DNA from 2 places in the Ureibacillus chungkukjangi genome. Region 1 is predicted to be linked to the other one. Evidence: a T-box and tRNA genes for the amino acid it is inferred to sense, from the RefSeq annotation. Region 1 holds a T-box; the other holds one or more tRNA genes.

What was found. The T-box of region 1 lies ahead of trpS (tryptophan--tRNA ligase). A T-box ahead of a tRNA ligase gene usually reads a tRNA of that ligase, here a tRNA-Trp.
Region 2: it has a tRNA-Trp gene. The T-box ahead of trpS (tryptophan--tRNA ligase) is inferred to sense a tRNA for this amino acid. The anticodon was not compared.

What each region holds. Positions count from the first base shown of each region.
Region 1 covers NZ_CP085009.1:1,041,756-1,048,076, reverse strand. Annotated here, with positions in the region: gene pepF (oligoendopeptidase F) at 1-451, opposite strand, end outside; gene LG296_RS05175 (competence protein CoiA) at 516-1,640, opposite strand; gene mecA (adaptor protein MecA) at 1,891-2,541, opposite strand; gene spxA (transcriptional regulator SpxA) at 3,019-3,414, opposite strand; T-box leader at 3,925-4,134, shown strand; gene trpS (tryptophan--tRNA ligase) at 4,203-5,192, shown strand; gene fabF (beta-ketoacyl-ACP synthase II) at 5,516-6,321, opposite strand, start outside.
Region 2 covers NZ_CP085009.1:3,242,780-3,249,100, forward strand. Annotated here, with positions in the region: gene LG296_RS16055 (ABC transporter ATP-binding protein) at 1-527, shown strand, start outside; gene LG296_RS16060 (ABC transporter permease) at 520-1,299, shown strand; gene LG296_RS16065 (response regulator transcription factor) at 1,310-1,981, shown strand; gene LG296_RS16070 (sensor histidine kinase KdpD) at 1,999-2,901, shown strand; partial or broken gene LG296_RS16075 (PH domain-containing protein) at 3,053-3,187, opposite strand; gene LG296_RS16080 (hypothetical protein) at 3,188-3,469, opposite strand; tRNA gene LG296_RS16085 (tRNA-Leu) at 3,669-3,749, opposite strand; tRNA gene LG296_RS16090 (tRNA-Cys) at 3,795-3,868, opposite strand; tRNA gene LG296_RS16095 (tRNA-Gly) at 3,879-3,953, opposite strand; tRNA gene LG296_RS16100 (tRNA-Gln) at 3,958-4,032, opposite strand; tRNA gene LG296_RS16105 (tRNA-His) at 4,074-4,149, opposite strand; tRNA gene LG296_RS16110 (tRNA-His) at 4,196-4,271, opposite strand; tRNA gene LG296_RS16115 (tRNA-Trp) at 4,298-4,371, opposite strand; tRNA gene LG296_RS16120 (tRNA-Tyr) at 4,382-4,465, opposite strand; tRNA gene LG296_RS16125 (tRNA-Thr) at 4,473-4,548, opposite strand; tRNA gene LG296_RS16130 (tRNA-Phe) at 4,560-4,635, opposite strand; tRNA gene LG296_RS16135 (tRNA-Asp) at 4,659-4,734, opposite strand; tRNA gene LG296_RS16140 (tRNA-Met) at 4,738-4,812, opposite strand; tRNA gene LG296_RS16145 (tRNA-Val) at 4,851-4,926, opposite strand; tRNA gene LG296_RS16150 (tRNA-Glu) at 4,949-5,023, opposite strand; tRNA gene LG296_RS16155 (tRNA-Ser) at 5,039-5,130, opposite strand; tRNA gene LG296_RS16160 (tRNA-Asn) at 5,139-5,213, opposite strand; rRNA gene rrf (5S ribosomal RNA) at 5,229-5,344, opposite strand; rRNA gene LG296_RS16170 (23S ribosomal RNA) at 5,474-6,321, opposite strand, start outside.

The sequences.
Region 1 (6,321 bases):
CATGTGGACGTTCTAAATTTAGCTCAGTTAACATTTGCTTGTACAAAGTTAATGGCTCATACTCATTTATATAGTTATTGATTGTCTCTTCATCAATCGATAAAATTTCAGGTGTAACAAATGACCATGCAGCAGAAAATTTCGCTCCTAATGAACGGATTCTACTATCTGTTGCTTGATATTTGCCATTTGTTGTATCCTGATCATGCTTTAAATGGCTATACACATACAGCTTTCCAAAGCGTTCTGAAATTTTATCGCTAAATTGTAATGTTTCATATAAAGCTTGTGCACTTTCAGCCACTTTCCCCTTGTATTTTTCAGCCTCAGGGATTAAATTTTCGATTTCCTTGAATTCTTGCTCCCATGCTTCGTCAGATTGGAAAATTCCTTCTAAATTCCAAGTTAAATCTACTGGTACTTCATCACGAGTTAACACTTTTTTAGCCATTCTAAATCCTCCGATACTATTATTTCGAAATTCGAATCACATGTTTATTTTCTCAATATTTCGTCTATATTGCAAGGAAATGATTATATAAAACCTCTAATAACTTGTCCTCTTGAATAGATTGATAGGAATGCTGTACTGACAGCTCTTCAAGCAATCTGCAATATTGATAGACTACATGTTTTGCTCTTGCGTTTTCAGGCAATCTTGCCCACTTTAAAAAGTAGAATATAGTTTGTCCCTTCATATGACTTAGTTCAATTTGTTCTGTGTGAATAAAATAAAAAATCGCGAGCTGCCAGTCGACCGAAAACACTTGTAATTCGTCATTACCTACAAGAGGGATACCTATATAATTAGGCAAAGCGTGCAAATTTAAACGCAGCTCATAAGCACTTCTTAATAGTATGTCCCTTACACCTCTCCTACTTAATAATACTCTCCGCTGTAAATACTTATGTTTCTCTTCGTTATTAATAAGCAAAAATTGCTTGAACTCATTTTGGGTTAACGGTTTCGGAAGATAAAAGGGGAACTTTTGTTGTGTAATCGGAATAGCTTGGACTTTTGAGATAAAGCGATTCCCCTGAAGATAAATTAGATTGGAAATATAAAAAAACTGTCGCACATTTGGATTGTACGTCATAAGATAGGGATGGTGTTCAGAAGAATGTAAAAATTGCTGATGGTTTTTAGTAAGCGATATTTTTTGTATCCCTTTTCTTACAATATTATTTGGTGTATTGGGAATCCAGATGGGAAAAATTTTCTCACTAGCATAGCCCTCGTCACGCTCTACTAATCTTTCATGTGAGATTGAGCTGCACTGAAACTCGATGGCAAATCGTTTTTCAGTTTGATCTTGCAACAGAATATCTGGCCTTTGCTGAATACTTGGTAAATAAGGCTCTAACTCGGCATTCAATTTCAATGCCTTAAAATAATTATATAATTGCTCTTTACCTTTTAAATGGATTTCGGATTCTCTATCTGAAAATAGATATTCACAATTACTTTTTGAGAAATGGGCAAAATGGGGAATTTTTAAGGAACCAATTTTAAATAAAAGCTGTTGTTTACATAGTGGGCAGTAAAATTTTTTGGACTTTCGAAGCTGGTGTAATGTTGTTTGAGGCATGCTTGAATTTAATATAAAGGGCTCATTCTGCTCTGTATAAGCTACAAGCATAACACACCTCCTTTTGTTTATTATAAATTGTGGAATATAAATTTTCAATATTTTCTGTTAATAGTAGATAAATTTATATTTTCCCCCATTTTAATAACAAAAAAAGAGATGCCTTATGATCAAGACACCTCATTTTATATAACGGGCACTAAACTCCAAATCAAGACTTTTGAAAAACAGCTGGGAGCCCGTTTGAATATTAGATTGAATTTGTTGTCTTCAATTAGGTTATTACAACCTATATCACTGCTTAAGCGAAGTATTGAAGTACTGTTTCAAAACAATCCTGTTCCATAATTGTTTCACCATATTCTTGAATGCGATAAATCGTCATTTTGGAGCCAGCCAGATATTCATTAATAATTGCACGGATATCTTGACGTTCTTGATTTTCTTCAAGATTTGAGAAATCAACTGCTAGGAAATAGTATTTTTCATATTTGTACAAAGAAGAATGTACGCCATGTGATACTACACGTTTAGCAACAGGAATAATTTCGTCAATGTCCTTAAATTTATAAAGAGATATATTATTGAGACCGAGTTGATTAATATCATCGTCATCAAAGGCATCAAAAATAGAGTCATCTAAATTTTTATGAGCAGCATCTCGATGCTCATCGAAACCGGATAGCAACCCGTTGGATTCCCCATCGGAATTTATGTTAGCTCTTGTCACAATCACTTCAAGGCCATGTTCAGAGGCATTTACGTGAATCCAAATTGGTCCATCAAGGTCAAAGTAATCTTCTGTATTTATTTCGCCAATCATATCCCAGAAAAGTTCTTCCCCTTTATTTCTGTTGTACCAAATCTCTTCGCGACTATAACCGCGGTCCTCAATATCACGATAAGTAATAAAGAGCTTTATTGTATTTTCGTTTACGCGTTCGATGTCCATTAGACTTCAACTCCCTTCACAGTCATTCGTTGAAAAACAAAGAAAGCGTTCTTAGTATGTTTTGGATTGCTAAAGTTTAACCAAACAATTCAAAACACAGCATTCATAACAACTTATTACAGAACTAAAGCTTTTTTTTCTATATATCTATGCTTTATTCTATAACTCTATTGTATGATTACCTATATGAAATGAAAAGAAAAAACAACTACAGAAAAAATTAGTTTGAATATTGAAATTGTAGATGACAAAGCAATTGAAATCAAGTAGAAAGCATTCAGATTTTAGTTAAATAAAGTGTGAAAATTCTTGCTCATGTACTAAAATTATGTAATGCATACACTGGATTGGAAAACCTGGTTTTATCAAAACATTTCTAACCAGATTGCACTTAAAATGCCTGCAAAAAATAAAAACGATAAAATCCAGTGATAATGGATTTTATCGATATACTCGCAAGAATATTCCTAGAAATGATTAATTAACCATTTTTTGTGCTTCAAGTAATTGGAACGCTCGAACTTTTCTTGGTAAGAAGCGTCGAATCTCATCCTCATTGTACCCAACCTGTAAGCGTTTTTCGTCTAATATAATTGGACGACGAAGTAAACCAGGGTACTCTTGAATTAACTCATATAATTGTTGAAGTGGTAAACTTTCTACATCAACATTTAATTTTTGGAATATTTTAGAACGTGTAGAGATAATTTCATCAGTTCCATCTTCTGTCATTCGAAGTATTTCTTTTATTTCACTGATTGTTAAAGGCTCAGAAAAAATATTTCGCTCTCTATAAGCAATTTCATGCTCTTCTAGCCATGCTTTGGCTTTTCTGCAAGATGTACAGCTTGGTGATGTAAATAATGTTACAATCATTATTACACTTCCTTTCCGATTAGGATGGATATTATCTATTATCAAGTATTTATTATTTTAGAATTAGTTTAATTAAAACAACGTCTTAATTATACAATAATCTTAGCCTTTTGGATATAGCTTACATTTAAAAATGATAGTAAACGCAATATTAATTATACCTATTTCTTCTCGCTTATGCAGAAAATCCATATGTTTGTTATAGTACACAAATAATATTCCCTTACTTGGTTAAAGTAAACATTTAACAAATAAATATAGCCAATTCTCAATTAGTCGACATTAATCGAGAAGATATCGCAAATTTCTGTTAATTACTTCTTTGGTTTACACAGATTTCACCAAAAGAAAATAATTATCTTTCACGATACAATTATTCCCCAAATTCTTTCTATTTCATTCCAAAAATAAAAAGAAAATATAATTTGCTTTTGAAACTTATTTTGTATATGATTTTTTTATATAATTTTACGTCAGGTATGTTGACGAATCGTATTTAAATGAATTGAAAAAACGATGATAAAGAATAGTACATGTGCCTCTTTGTGCATAGAGAGTCTGTGGTTGGTGGAAACAGAAGACGGAGCATATGGAATGGACTTTTGAGTGGCTTTATGAAAGTAGTAGTAAAGCACGGCAGCTTCACGTTACGAAGTCGAAGTGGTCATTATTGACAAACTGGGTGGTACCGCGGATTCAACATCATTCGTCCCAATGCGCATAAGCGTATTGTGGAGCGTATGGTGTTTTTTTTATATTAAAAATTAATTATAGGAGGGTTTACGATGAAAACCATTTTTTCTGGTGTTCAACCAACAGGCGTTATTACTTTAGGTAACTATATCGGGGCTTTTATGCAGTTTCCAGCACTTCAAGATGAGGGGAATGCTATTTATTGTATCGTGGATCAGCATGCAATAACAGTTCCTCAGGATCCAAAGGAATTGCGCTCAAATATCCGTACATTAGCAGCTACATATTTAGCGACTGGAATTGATCCAAACAAATCAACTTTATTTATCCAATCAGAGGTACCTGCCCATGCCCAAGCAGGCTGGATGTTACAATGTGTAGCGACAATAGGTGAACTTGAGCGCATGACTCAATTCAAGGATAAGTCAGATGGAAAAGAATCCGTAACAGCTGGCTTATTAACATATCCCCCATTAATGGCTGGTGATATTCTTTTATATAACACAACTATCGTGCCGGTAGGAGATGACCAAAAACAACATATCGAGCTGACACGTGACCTTGCAGAGCGTTTCAATAAGCGTTATGGTGATGTATTTGTTATTCCAGAAATTCAATTACCAAAAGCAGGTGCACGTATCAAGTCTTTACAGGAACCTACAAAGAAAATGAGTAAGTCTGATCCAAACACAAAAGCAACAGTACGATTCCTAGATACACCTAAGCAAATCGAAAAGAAAATCAAATCCGCAGTTACGGATTCCGATGGTTATGTAGCATTTGACGAGGTAAACAAACCTGGTGTTTCGAACCTATTAACAATCGAATCTGCTGTTACAGGAATTGATATACCTTCTCTAGTACAAAAATATGATGGCCTTGGTTATGGTGCCTTTAAAGAGGGTGTTGCAACAAGCTTAGTCGAGCATTTAGAGCCAATCCAACAACGATTCAACGATTTAATCGATTCTGATGAGTTAGATAGAATTCTTGATGAGGGTGCTGAAAAAGCAAATGCCATCGCTTCAAAAACGATTAAACGAATGGAAAACGCGATGGGCTTAGGTCGAAAATCAAGATAAACAATATAATGATTGATCCAATAGCCATATAAAGTTCGTTTGTGGTAATGATAAAAGCCCAAACAGCTGACCAAGAATATCCGAGAGTACTATAGTTTAAATACAGTAGTAAGTTTCCTACTGACATTACGCAAATACCATAGCAAAATAAAAACAGCATAAATCGAAACATGTCCACCATCCTTATATTAACTAAATATTCATTTACCAACATAAAAATGCCTTTAGCTTTTCGCTAAAGGCATTTAACTTATCGACAAATCCTTACAGAGATTATTAGGCTGGAGGAGCAGCTAGATATTTGCTAGATTCTATCAGCCTATTTAATCAACCTTTTTCAACAAGATACTTGCATTATGTCCACCAAAGCCGAGTGAGTTACTCATTGCATATTCAACATACTGATTACGTGCAGTATTTGGAATATAGTCTAAATCACATTCTGGGTCTGGCGTTGTTAGATTAATAGTTGGAGGTAAAATTCCCTCTTTTAAAGCTAATGCAGTAAAGATAGCTTCTACCCCACCAGCAGCACCTAGTAAGTGGCCAGTCATTGATTTTGTAGAACTCATCGCTAGATTATAGGCATGATCTGCAAAGACAGTTTTCACTGCTTTTGTTTCAAATAAATCATTATATGGTGTACTCGTACCATGAGCATTTATATAGCCCACTTGTGTTGGATCCACATCGCCATCCTCTAATGCTTGACGAATCGCTCTTGCAGCACCTTCTCCTTCTGGAGCTGGAGCTGTAATATGATGAGCATCTCCTGTTGAACCATAGCCAACGATTTCAGCATAGATTTTAGCACCACGAGCTTTAGCAAATTCATATTCTTCTAAGATTAAGATACCTGCTCCTTCACCGATAACAAAGCCATCACGATTTGCATCAAAAGGACGTGAAGCAATCTCAGCATCTGGATTTAGAGAAAGTGCAGTACTTGAACAGAAGCCTGCTACTGCCATGTTTACGATTGGTGCCTCTGCTCCTCCCGTAATCATTGCATCAGCATCTCCGCGTTGAATTACTTTGAATGCATCACCAATTGAGTTCGTTCCTGAAGCACAAGCAGTTACAGAACAAGAGTTAATCCCTTTTGCACCAAAGTGAATTGAAACTTGAC
Region 2 (6,321 bases), 1.8 Mb from region 1:
AAAACTTCTCTCTAGGAATGCGCCAACGCTTAGCGATTGCCTCTACCCTAATTTCCCATCCTGAGTTCTTAATTTTAGATGAGCCAACAAACGGGCTTGACCCTTCAGGAATTGTTGAGATGCGTGAAATCATTCATCGTTTGGTAACAGAACGAGGAATCACTGTCTTACTCTCAAGTCATTTACTTGATGAGCTTTCACAAATCGCAACACATTATGGGATTTTACATGATGGAAAACTCATTAAAGAGCTATCAAAAGAGCAGCTGGCAAATGAAACTCGTCAATACATTGAACTAGAAACTGCTGAGGTACAAAAAGCAATTGTTGTACTAGATGAATTAGGAATTCGTGATTATGAAGTCATTAATGGAACTAACATTAACATCTATGAACGCTTAGATGATGTCGCTACACTCAACCGTTCTTTAGTGTTAGCTGATGTGAACGTTTCACGAATTGGGACAACTCGACAAAAACTTGAAGATTATTTCTTACAATTAACAGGAGGAAACAGCCATGCTTAATCTTTTAACAGCTGAGAGAATTAAATTAGCTCGAAGTAAAAAACTGATACTTGTACTTGCAATATTATCCCTGCTACCTATTATCCAAGCAGTGAACAGTAAAATGGTTGTGAATTATGGAACTGAGCTAATCCAAGCAAAGGATACAGTTATTAATGGTGCCACAGGTATTCTGATGATGGAGAAGAATGGATTAACTGTGCTACTCGTGATGTGTACATTTATTGGATTTTTTATTGGTGAAGAATTTCAAAATGGGACGATTCGAAATGCATTATCATTGGGTCGTAGCCGCACTCATTATTATCTATCAAAATTAGTAATTGCTTCACTACTTACACTAATTGGTGTGTTGGCTATGACCGCAATTGGTGTAATAAGCTTTACGAGCGTTCTGGGATTTGGCGAATTTGCTGAAATCGATAATTACTCTTTGTATGTCATAAAAACCTTCATCACCCTTTATCTATTAATTTTGGCAAATGTATCGATCTATGTAATGATTAGCTTTTTAACTAAAAACAGTAGCATTTCACTTGTTTGGAGTTTTCTCTATACAATTGGGACTGGCTTTGGAGCTGGTATTTTTCTGGAAACCGAGCATTTTAAACAAGTTACATACTGGTTTACGGAATCATTCCTGTTCTATTCTGATTTCGCAAAAACAACAGATATCGCAAAATATCCAGAGATGATATTAGTGAGTTTAATCACAATCGTGTTATCATCAACTATAGGAATCCTTCTGTTTAATCGAACAGATTTAAAGTAGGTAGATAACATTGACAACGATATTAATCATTGAAGACGATATGGCCATTCATTCACTATTAAAAGAATCGTTGGAGTTGAATGAATTTCAGACTCTAAGTGCCTATTCAGGTACTGAAGGCAAACTACTATTTAAGCAGAGTGAAATAGATTTAATTCTTTTAGATTTAATGCTCCCTGGGATGAATGGAGAGGAATTTCTTCAAGAAATACGCCTAAATTCAGCCGTTCCTGTAATCGTGATTTCAGCAAAAAATGATCAAGAATCTAAACTAGAGCTCTTGATGAATGGCGCAGATGATTATATTACAAAACCATTTGATGTGAAGGAACTACTCGCTAGAATCTCTATCCAATTACGTCATGCTACTAAGACATCCGTCAACAGCATGGAGGAAATGCAGTATCAGAATATATATATCAATTTAGACACACGGGAAGTTAAAATCAATGAGGAAACGATTCATCTTACTGGTCGTGAATATGCAATACTTCTATTATTTTTAGAAAATCCTCAAAAAGTATTCAGCCGTGCCAATATATATGAAAGTGTATGGAATGAGCCCTTTTTTGATAGTGATAAAACCATCAATATGCATATCAGTAATTTACGAAACAAACTAAATATAGCTGATACAAATTACATTAAAACTGTATGGGGCATAGGCTTCAAATTTGATTAAGGAAAGGAGTGATTGTTATGTGGGGATGGTTCTTTGTCTTCCTAGCATTGGCACTCCTTTTTTATATTTACTTCTTAATGCGACAACTTCGAAAATTAAAAGAGGCAGTCAAATCTCTTCCTACTAGTGCTAGCTTTGGCAGTAGACTTTCCCTCGATTTCCGTGAGAGGACTTTATTAGAATTAGTCGATGAATTAAATATGATGGTTGATGCCTTTGAAGCTAAAAATATTCAGGCAAAAAAGATGGAAGAAAATGTGAAGCTCTCTATTGCTGGTCTATCTCACGACTTACGGACGCCACTCACCTCCATCAACGGCTATGTGCAGCTTTTAAATTCGGCCACTGATGATGCGAAGCGTGCTCACTATCTAACAGTTATCGAACAGTCTGTGAACCGATTAATTGAGATGACCGAACACTTTTATGACCTAGCACGTATTGATACAAACCAAAAAGAAGTAGCATTAGTTTCCATCCCATTATCAAATTTAGTAGAAGAGATCTTTTTATCCTTTTACGAGCAATTTGAAGAAAAGAAAATCGAACTCCACTTTCCCGAACAACCCAATGATCAAAAAATTATCGCAGACAAATTAATGCTTACGCGCGTTATCCAAAATATCATTCAAAATATACTGCGTTATGGGCAAAGTAAAGCCTTTATCCACTATGAAATTGAAAAAAATTATCTCGTTTTAACTGTCAGAAACGATATCAAAAAAGATAGCAACATTGCCATCGAAAAAGTCTTCACCCGCTTCTACACAGAAGTCACTAGCCGTACTAATACCGAAGCTAGTGGTCTAGGCCTATATTTATCTAAAATGCTTGTAGAAAAAATGCACGGAGAAATGGCAGCAGAACTACAGGATAATTGGTTCATGCTGAAAATTCAGCTTCCGCTTAGTGGAGGTTAATGGTTAAACATTTTATTTAATTTCAATAAATAAAAACAGTGGGGTCCATTCTCCACTGTTTTATTTTAACTATCGTATTCTACCTAATATAACGGATTTTTGAAGTAATAATAAAAATTACATCTTCCATCATAATTGATTGTAATGCTTATTACTTCGAAATATTCTCTGCCAATACACGTTGAACATCATATACATTACCCGTTTTATTGAACGTCTTCTCAATCGGTAACTCACTGCCGGATATCCAAATTTTTAATTCAGCATCTAAATCAAATGTTCCTGCCTAAAATATATATTCATAGTTTTTTACTCTCGTTATTCTCCGATGATAAAACACTTCAACCGCCAAATCACACGCTATGTCCTGCGTGTATTCTTTCATCCGTATATGTACAAATTCTATCGTAGCTGCCTCATGTTTTTTAAGTTTATTACTGCTGCTTTCTGAAGGAGCAAATACCGATACCCTTTGTTGCATTTTCGAAATTATTATATTTAACTGTTCTTCATTTATTCCTAGATATTCAGTTAAGTCTAGTTTAGTTATATATTTCTTATTCCACATTTGCATGTCCTCCCTTTCAAGGAGTAGCCATCCCCTCTTAATTATTAAAAAGAAGATATTCCCTTGATGTATTGCAGCACATTAGTGATTAGCTTAATTGTACAGTTACGGATAAGAAAGCTTGCTTATCCGTTATAAAAAAGGATTGCGTGCCCAGTTTAAACTGAGCTCACAATCCTTTATAAAAGACTATTTAGGATACCGAAGGTGGGACTCGAACCCACACGCCTCGCGGCACCGCATTTTGAGTGCGGCGTGTCTGCCATTCCACCACTTCGGCATATTAAAATATAAAAAAAATCGGTTATCCCGATCAAGAATTTTTTGGAGGCGGCAACCGGATTTGAACCGGTGATAAAGGTGTTGCAGACCTGTGCCTTACCACTTGGCTATGCCGCCATTATATTTTTGGAGCGGAAGACGGGGTTCGAACCCGCGACCCCCACCTTGGCAAGGTGGTGTTCTACCGCTGAACTACTTCCGCAAAATGGCTGGGGTACCAGGATTCGAACCTGGGCATGACGGAATCAAAATCCGTTGCCTTACCGCTTGGCTATACCCCAAAAATATTAAGAAGAATGTAATTTTTGGTTTAAAATTAAAATGGGGCGACTGATGGGAATCGAACCCACGAATGCCTGAACCACAATCAGGTGCGTTAACCACTTCGCCACAACCGCCATAATAATATATTATATGTTTTTATATTGAATTTATTCTAAAAAATGGGGCGACTGATGGGAATCGAACCCACGAATGCCTGAACCACAATCAGGTGCGTTAACCACTTCGCCACAACCGCCATAATCACTATATTCATTTAAAAATTGGCAGGGGCAGTAGGAATCGAACCCACACTGACGGTTTTGGAGACCGTAGTTCTACCTTTAAACTATGCCCCTATAAAAGGAATGGTGGAGGGGGACGGATTCGAACCGCCGAACCCTAAGGAGCGGATTTACAGTCCGCCGCGTTTAGCCACTTCGCTACCCCTCCAGATAAATGGTGCCGGCGAAAGGAGTCGAACCCTCGACCTACTGATTACAAGTCAGTTGCTCTACCAACTGAGCTACACCGGCATTTATCTATATGGTGGGTCAGGACGGAATCGAACCGCCGACACTTAGAGCTTCAATCTAATGCTCTACCAACTGAGCTACTGACCCATATAAATTACTTTTCATAAAAATGGCGGTCCCGACCGGGATCGAACCGGCGATCTCCTGCGTGACAGGCAGGCATGTTAACCGCTACACCACGGGACCATTTGGTTGCGGGGACAGGATTTGAACCTGCGACCTTCGGGTTATGAGCCCGACGAGCTACCACTGCTCCACCCCGCGATAATAAAATTCTTTTTCTAATGTACCATAATTTAATATGGTGGAGGATGACGGGCTCGAACCGCCGACCCCCTGCTTGTAAGGCAGGTGCTCTCCCAGCTGAGCTAATCCTCCAACTGGATATTTAAAATTCAAATGGTGACCCGTACGGGATTCGAACCCGTGTTACCGCCGTGAAAGGGCGGTGTCTTAACCACTTGACCAACGGGCCAATAAAATAATTGTCTGGCGGAGAGTAAGGGATTTGAACCCTTGAGACAGTGTTAACCGCCTACACGATTTCCAATCGTGCTCCTTCGGCCGCTCGGACAACTCTCCAAGAAGCATGGCTCCGAAGGTAGGACTCGAACCTACGACCAACCGGTTAACAGCCGGTTGCTCTACCACTGAGCTACTTCGGAATATTTTTTATTTAAGCCTAGCGACGTCCTACTCTCACAGGGGGAAGCCCCCAACTACCATCGGCGCTAAAGAGCTTAACTTCCGTGTTCGGTATGGGAACGGGTGTGACCTCTTTGCCATCATCACTAGACTTAAAACGAAAGACAAGATTTATTATAACTCATTTCGAAAGTAAAGTCAATACTATTTTTAGTATTTTTCCTTCGATTTCCTTATTCTTTCAAAACTGGATAAACTAGACATTAAATGCATTCAAGATTTGGTTAAGTCCTCGATCGATTAGTATTCGTCAGCTCCATGTGTCACCACACTTCCACCTCGAACCTATCTACCTCATCGTCTTTGAGGGATCTTACTTACTTGCGTAATGGGAAATCTCATCTTGAGGGGGGCTTCATGCTTAGATGCTTTCAGCACTTATCCCGTCCACACATAGCTACCCAGCGATGCCTTTGGCAAGACAACTGGTACACCAGCGGTGTGTCCATCCCGGTCCTCTCGTACTAAGGACAGCTCCTCTCAAATTTCCTACGCCCACGACGGATAGGGACCGAACTGTCTCACGACGTTCTGAACCCAGCTCGCGTACCGCTTTAATGGGCGAACAGCCCAACCCTTGGGACCGACTACAGCCCCAGGATGCGATGAGCCGACATCGAGGTGCCAAACCTCCCCGTCGATGTGGACTCTTGGGGGAGATAAGCCTGTTATCCCCGGGGTAGCTTTTATCCGTTGAGCGATGGCCCTTCCATGCGGAACCACCGGATCACTAAGCCCGTCTTTCGACCCTGCTCGACTTGTAGGTCTCGCAGTCAAGCTCCCTTGTGCCTTTACACTCTACGAATGATTTCCAACCATTCTGAGGGAACCTTTGGGCGCCTCCGTTACCTTTTAGGAGGCGACCGCCCCAGTCAAACTGTCCACCTGACACTGTCTCCTGCCCCGCTAAGGGGCATGGGTTAGAATTTCAATACAACCAGGGTAGTATCCCACCGACGCCTCCCTCGAAGCTGGCGCTCCGAGTTCTCTGGCTCCTACCTATCCTGTACAAGTTGTACCAAAATTCAATATCAGGCTACAGTAAAGCTCCACGGGGTCTTTCCGTCC